2 linked regions of the Sphingobium yanoikuyae genome follow. Each later gene encodes a partner of the first gene's protein in a complex. Links are inferred from orthologs where the notes say so. Each region holds a gene or a part of one and is shown on either strand. Other genes may lie near its edges.

Region 1 (3,182 bases):
TATCGGCGGAAGCGCGAAGCGCTTCCACCTCAAACGATCAGGCTCTAAGCCCTTTCGATCCGACGAAATGAAGCGAAAGAGGGGGAAACCCCTCTTTCGTTTTTTCAGCGGAAGCGCTAACGGGCGCTTCCTTTAGATGATCCCGCACGGGATCAGCGCGACAAAAGCGAAAGCGAGTGCGAACATGAAACTGAACGAAATCAACGACAATGCCGGTGCCCGCAAGGGCCGTATGCGCGTCGGCCGCGGTATCGGCTCGGGCAAGGGCAAGACCGCCGGTCGCGGCCAGAAGGGTGCCAAGGCACGCTCGGGCGTCAGCATCAACGGCTTCGAGGGTGGCCAGATGCCGCTCCACATGCGCATCCCGAAGCGCGGCTTCAACAACATCTTCGCCAACGATTATGCGATCGTGAACCTGGGTGAAGTGCAGGCCGCGATCGACGCCGGCAAGCTGGACGCCGCTGCCGTCATCGACCATGCGGCTCTGAAGGCCGCCAACCTGGCCCGTGGTGGCAAGGATGGCGTCCGCGTCCTGGCCAAGGGCGAACTGACCACCAAGGTCAGCTTCCTGGTCGCCGGTGCCTCGAAGAGCGCCGTCGAAGCGGTCGCCAAGGCTGGTGGCAAGCTGGACGTGATCGAAGTCGTCCCGGCTGCCGAGAAGGCCAAGGCGAAGAAGGGCACCGCCCTTGCCGCCAAGAAGGCCGCCAAGGCCTAAGTCTCGCCCGAGACTTGCAAGCACGGCCCCGCTGCCCGATATGGGTTGGCGGGGCTATGTGTATCGGGGGGAGCATATGTTCGTCGCAACGGCGGCAACTCCCGTTCGACATGGTCTTCCCGCCCCGCTAAGGGGGTAGCGATTCCGCCACGGAGCCCGATGGCTCCGGCAAGAATGATTTGAAGGGCAGCCACAATGGCATCGAGAGCCGACCAGCTCGCATCCAATCTCAGCCTCGCGAAGTTCAGCCAGGCGACCGACCTCAAGAAGCGCCTGTGGTTCACCCTCGGCGCGCTGATCGTCTTCCGCTTCCTCAGCTTCGTGCCGCTGCCGGGTATCGATCCCACCGCGCTCGCGGCCTGGTCGCAGAAGTCGGCCGGTGGCATCCTCGACATCTTCAACACCTTCTCGGGTGGTGCATTGTCGCGCGCGAGCCTCATCACGCTCGGCATCATGCCCTATATCACCGCGTCGATCGTGGTGCAGCTGGCCGCCTCCCTCTCGCCGCAGCTCGCGGCGATCAAGAAGGAAGGCGAGAGCGGCCGCAAGAAGCTGAACCAATATACCCGCTATGGCACCGTCGGCCTGACCGCCGTGCAGGGCTATGCCGCCGCCGCCAACTGGCAGGCGCAGGGCGTGGTTGTGGACCCCGGCATGCTGTTCGTCGTCTCGGCGATCATCTCGCTGATCGGCGGCACCATGTTCCTGCTGTGGCTGGGTGAGCAGATCACCTCGCGCGGCATCGGCAACGGCACCTCGCTGATCATCATGGCCGGTATCGTCGCGCAGCTGCCGGTGACGCTGAGCAACCTGTTCAAGTCGGGCAGCGAAGGCTCGATCTCGGGCCTGGTCATCTTCCTGGTCGTCGTGCTGGGCTTTGGTCTGATTGCCTTCATCTGCTTCATGGAACGCGCGCAGCGCCGGGTGCTGATCCAGTATCCCAAGCGCCAGACGCGCCAGGGCCTGATGCAGGCCGATCGCAGCCACCTGCCGCTGAAGGTCAACACCGCGGGCGTGATCCCGCCGATCTTCGCCAGCTCGCTGCTGCTGCTGCCGCTGACCATCTCGCAGTTCATGGGCGTGAAGGCGGACGATGACAGCCGCTGGAGCAGCATCGTGCTGACGATCAACCAGTATCTGTCGCACGGCAGCCCCTTCTACATGGGCCTTTATGGCCTGGGCATCGTCTTCTTCTGCTTCTTCTACACCGCCGTGGTGTTCAATCCGGAAGAGACGGCCGACAATCTGAAGCGCAATGGCGGCTTCATTCCGGGCATCCGTCCGGGCAAGAATACCGAGAATTATCTCGATTATGTCCTGACCCGGATCACCGTGATCGGCGCCGCCTACCTGGCCTTTATCTGTCTGGTGCCGGAATTTGCCATCGCCCGGGCGGGAATTCCCTTCTACCTTGGTGGGACTAGCCTGCTGATCGTCGTCAATGTTACGGTCGATACCGTGACCCAGATCCAGAGCCATCTGCTTGCCCATCAATATGGGGATCTGATCAAGAAGGCGAAGCTGAAGGGCCGTCTGCGCTAAGGGGGCGCAGACAGACAAGCGCAAGTACAAGGGGAGAATGCGCGCAATGAATATCATTCTGCTTGGTCCTCCGGGTGCCGGCAAGGGCACCCAGGCCACGCGGCTCGTCGACAGCCGTGGCATGGTTCAGCTGTCGACCGGCGACATGCTGCGGGCTGCGGTGAAGGCGGGGACTCCGGTCGGCCTTCAGGCCAAGGCGCTGATGGAATCGGGTTCGCTGGTGCCGGACGAGGTCGTCTCGGGCATCATCGGCGAAGCGCTTGATGCGCTGGCGGCCGATACCGGCGTGATCTTCGACGGCTATCCGCGGACCGAGGCCCAGGCCCATTCGCTCGACACCATCCTGGCCGATCGCGGCCGCACGCTCGATCATGTGATCGAGCTGGAAGTGGACGAGGATGCGCTGGTCGAGCGCATCACCGGTCGCTTCACCTGCGCGACCTGCGGCGAGGGCTATCATGATGCCTTCAAGCAGCCCAAGGTCGAGGGTACGTGCGACAAGTGCGGCGGGCACGAATTCAAGCGTCGTCCCGACGACAATGAGGAAACGGTGCGGACCCGCATGGCCGAATATCGCGCCAAGACTGCACCGATCCTGCCGATCTACGAAGCGCGCGGCATCGTCAGCCGCGTCGACGGCATGGCCGACATGAACGATGTCAGCGGCGCGATCGTCGCCATCTTGGACGGCGTTCCGGCCTGAGCTATTCTCCCTCCCCGGCGACAAGGCGGGGAGGGAACATGGCCTATCCAATCAGATCGATACTGACAGGCGCCGGCATGGCGCTGGCGGCCGCGCCCGGACAGGGTGGGGTGGTTGCCAGCAGCGATGCCGGCTTTGTCGTGCAGGCGAGCGTGGACGTGGCTATGGCGCCCGGCGCGGCCTATGCGCTGCTGGCAGAGCCGGGGCGCTGGTGGAACAGCG
Region 2 (3,272 bases), 2.0 Mb from region 1 along the record:
GATCAGGAACCAGCCGATCAATGCGCTGACCAGCAGCGCCGCCAGAGGCAGGCGCAATCGGCGCGACGGCGCCATGGAAATGGAACGATACACCCTGTTTGCGACCCTTGTTGTCGTGGCGCTCTTGCGGCGGCGTGCGCCCAAACGCAAAATATTTTCGGCGGCGCGTCGCGCCTGCAGGACGGCGCGGCCGCGGCAAAACCGCATCGGACAAAGCCGTTACAGCCGTGCGACAGTCCGTCGCATTGATTGACTATCGGCTGTGCCGTGCCTAAATCGCGGCGCATATCTGCCCATGTGTCCGTTGGACCCATGGCCCCCTCATTGTCAGGAATTTGCATGTTCGGCGCACTCGCCAAGTCTATCTTCGGATCGTCCAACGAACGTTATGTGAAATCGCTGGGCAAGGTCATCGACCAGATCGCCGCCTTCGAACCGACGATCCAGGCGATGAGCGATGATGAACTGGTGAACCAGACGGCGCGCTTCCGTGAGCGCCTGGCCAATGGCGAGACGCTGGACGGCCTGCTGCCCGAAGCCTTTGCGACCGTCCGCGAAGCGTCGGTCCGCGTGCTGGGCATGCGTCACTTCGACGTCCAGATGATCGGCGGCATCGTCCTGCATCGCGGCGAGATCGCCGAAATGCGCACCGGCGAAGGCAAGACGCTGGTGGCGACGCTCGCCACCTATCTGAACGCGCTTGAAGGCAAGGGCGTCCATGTCGTCACCGTGAATGACTATCTGGCCAGCCGTGACTGCGAATGGATGGGTCAGGTCTATCGCTTCTTGGGCCTCACCACCGGCGTGATCGTGCCCAACCTGTCGGAAGATCAGCGCCGCGAGGCCTATAATGCCGACATCACCTATGCGACCAACAATGAACTCGGCTTCGATTATCTGCGCGATAACATGAAGTTCGATCGCGGTGCGATGGTCCAGCGCCCGTTCAACCATGCGATCGTCGACGAAGTCGATTCGATCCTGATCGACGAGGCGCGCACGCCGCTGATCATTTCCGGTCCGACCGACGACAAGTCGGAGCTGTATGTCGCGGTCGACGCGATCGTGAAGCAGCTGGTCGAGGAGGATTATGAGAAGGACGAGAAGCAGCGCACGATCACGCTGACCGAAGACGGCACCGAGAAGATCGAGCGCCTGCTGGAGGCCGCCGGCCTGCTCCAGGGCAATAATCTCTACGATTTCGAAAACACCCAGGTCGTCCATCACGTCAACCAGGCGCTGCGCGCGGTGGTGATGTTCCGCCGCGACATCGACTATATCGTCAAGGACGGCAAGGTCGTCATCATTGACGAATTCACCGGCCGCATGATGGATGGCCGCCGCTGGTCGGACGGTCTGCACCAGGCGGTGGAAGCCAAGGAAGGCGTCCAGATCGAGCCGGAAAACCAGACGCTGGCGTCGATCACCTTCCAGAATTATTTCCGCATGTACCCCAAGATTTCGGGCATGACCGGCACCGCATCGACCGAGGCGACCGAATTCTACGAAATCTACAAGATGAACGTCGTCACCATCCCGACCAACCGGCCGGTACAGCGCGTCGACGAGGAAGATACGTTCTACAAGAATCTGGAAGACAAGTTCCGGGGCATCGCGCGCACCATCAAGGAACATGCCGAAAAGGGTCAGCCGGTGCTGGTCGGCACCGTGTCGATCGAAAAGTCGGAAATGCTGTCGGAATTCCTCAATCAGGAAGGCGTCAAGCATGCGGTCCTGAACGCCCGCTTCCACGAGAGTGAAGCCCATATCGTTGCCCAGGCAGGCCGCAAGGGCGCGGTGACGATCGCCACCAACATGGCTGGCCGCGGCACCGACATCAAGCTGGGCGGCAATCTGGAGATGCGGGTCGAGGACGAACTGCGTGATATGCCGGAAGGCCCCGAGCGCGAGGCGGCGATCGCCCGCATCGAGGTCGAGATCGAGGCGGAGAAGCAGGAAGTGCTGGCGGCCGGCGGCCTGTTCGTGCTGGCGACCGAGCGGCACGAAAGCCGTCGTATCGACAATCAGCTGCGCGGCCGTTCGGGCCGTCAGGGCGATCCCGGCCTGTCGCGATTCTACCTCAGCCTCGACGATGACCTGATGCGCATCTTCGGCCCGGACACGATGTTCGCCAAGATGATCCGCTCCAACCTGGAGGATGGCGAGGCGCTGCCCCCGTCCAAGTGGCTGAGCAAGGCGATCGAGACCGCCCAGCGCAAGGTCGAGGCCCGCAACTACGACATCCGCAAGCAGGTCGTCGAATATGACGATGTCATGAACGACCAGCGCAAGGTGATCTACGAGCAGCGCAGCGACATCATGGACGCCGAAACGGTGGACGATGTCGTCACCGACATGCGCCATGAAACGGTCAATGACCTGGTCGGCGCATCCTGCCCGCCGGGCACCTATCCCGAACAATGGGATATGGAGCGGCTGAAGCTGCGCACGGCCGAAGTGCTGGGTCTGGAGCCTGATTTCGACGCCTGGCTGGCTGAAGACGCCGTCGATCCGGAAATGATCGAGGAGCGGCTTGCCGGCCTGGCCGACGCGGCCATTGCCGAGAAGACGCAGGAAGTCGAAGCGACCGACTGGCATATGATCGAGAAGAGCATCATGCTCCAGAGTCTTGACCATCACTGGAAGGAGCATCTGTCGACGCTCGACGCGCTGCGCCAGGTGGTGCATCTGCGCGCCTATGCGCAGAAGACACCGATCAACGAATATAAGCAGGAAGCCTTCGCCCTGTTCGAGCGCATGCTGGAAAATATCCGAGAGGATGTGACCAGCTCGATCGCGCGGGTGCAGTTCCGCATGGAAGCGCCGCAGCCGCAGTTCGACCTGCCGGTGCTGCCGGACTTCATCACCACCCATATCGATCCCTTCTCGGGCGAGGATAACAGCGCGGATATCGATGGCAGCCAACTGGCGGGCATCACCACCACCATCCCGCGCGCGCCGGTGGACAATGTCGCGCCGGGCGAGTTCGCCAATCTCGACATCAGCCGCAATGCGCTTTGCCCCTGCGGTTCGGGCCAGAAATACAAGCATTGCCATGGTGCGCTGAGCTGAGGCACGACCACAGGCGAGAAACAGGGAAGGGCGGTGCCGATGGCAGCGCCCTTTTTTGTTTTGATCCTGTAATGAAAATGCGGAACTCTTGCGCTGACAGGCCGTTGCGCCTTGCGCCTATGCGATGCGGACCGGATGTTCCGGCGGAAGGAGAAGGGCATGAGGAAATTTGCGATGGTATTAGCCTTGGCTGTGATCGC

The links.
Region 2: the proteins of secY (region 1) and secA are in contact, whole or in part, in a crystal structure (PDB 3DIN), measured with the Thermotoga maritima proteins. The link is inferred for Sphingobium yanoikuyae from one-to-one orthologs. Residues at the interface, in WP_004081795.1 of Thermotoga maritima: Glu108, Gly109, Glu110, Glu111, Ala236, Glu237, Arg238, Arg239, Ile240, Thr241, Ile242, Gln243, Tyr244, Ala245, Arg246, Arg247, Val248, Thr249, Gly250, Arg251, Arg252, Val253, Tyr254, Gly256, Ala257, Ser258, Thr259, Tyr260, Leu261, Pro262; in WP_004082002.1 of Thermotoga maritima: Glu261, Ala262, Arg263, Lys300, Ala301, Arg302, Thr303, Ile304, Ile305, Leu323, Tyr324, Asp325, Pro326, Val329, Ser330, Tyr333, Ile336, Lys340, Phe345, Val349, Glu363, Phe364, Tyr374, Ser375, Gly376, Gly377, Glu393, Ile395, Thr482, Ser483.

What each region holds. Positions count from the first base shown.
Region 1 is NZ_CP053021.1:3,969,654-3,972,835, reverse strand. Bases 160-3,083 are described here. They hold secY (preprotein translocase subunit SecY), read left to right. Parts: upstream 160-910; coding sequence 911-2,257; downstream 2,258-3,083. Other genes in these bases: HH800_RS19080 (ATPase), read left to right, coding at 2,999-3,083; HH800_RS19085 (adenylate kinase), read left to right, coding at 2,304-2,960; rplO (50S ribosomal protein L15), read left to right, coding at 185-715. In the rest of the region: more of HH800_RS19080, read left to right, coding at 3,084-3,182. UniProt on the Escherichia coli protein: The central subunit of the protein translocation channel SecYEG. Consists of two halves formed by TMs 1-5 and 6-10.
Region 2 is NZ_CP053021.1:1,957,365-1,960,636, reverse strand. It holds secA (preprotein translocase subunit SecA), read left to right. Parts: upstream 1-339; coding sequence 340-3,072; downstream 3,073-3,272. Other genes in the region: HH800_RS09795 (glycine zipper 2TM domain-containing protein), read left to right, coding at 3,232-3,272; HH800_RS09805 (ArnT family glycosyltransferase), read right to left, coding at 1-57. UniProt on the Escherichia coli protein: Required for protein export, interacts with the SecYEG preprotein conducting channel.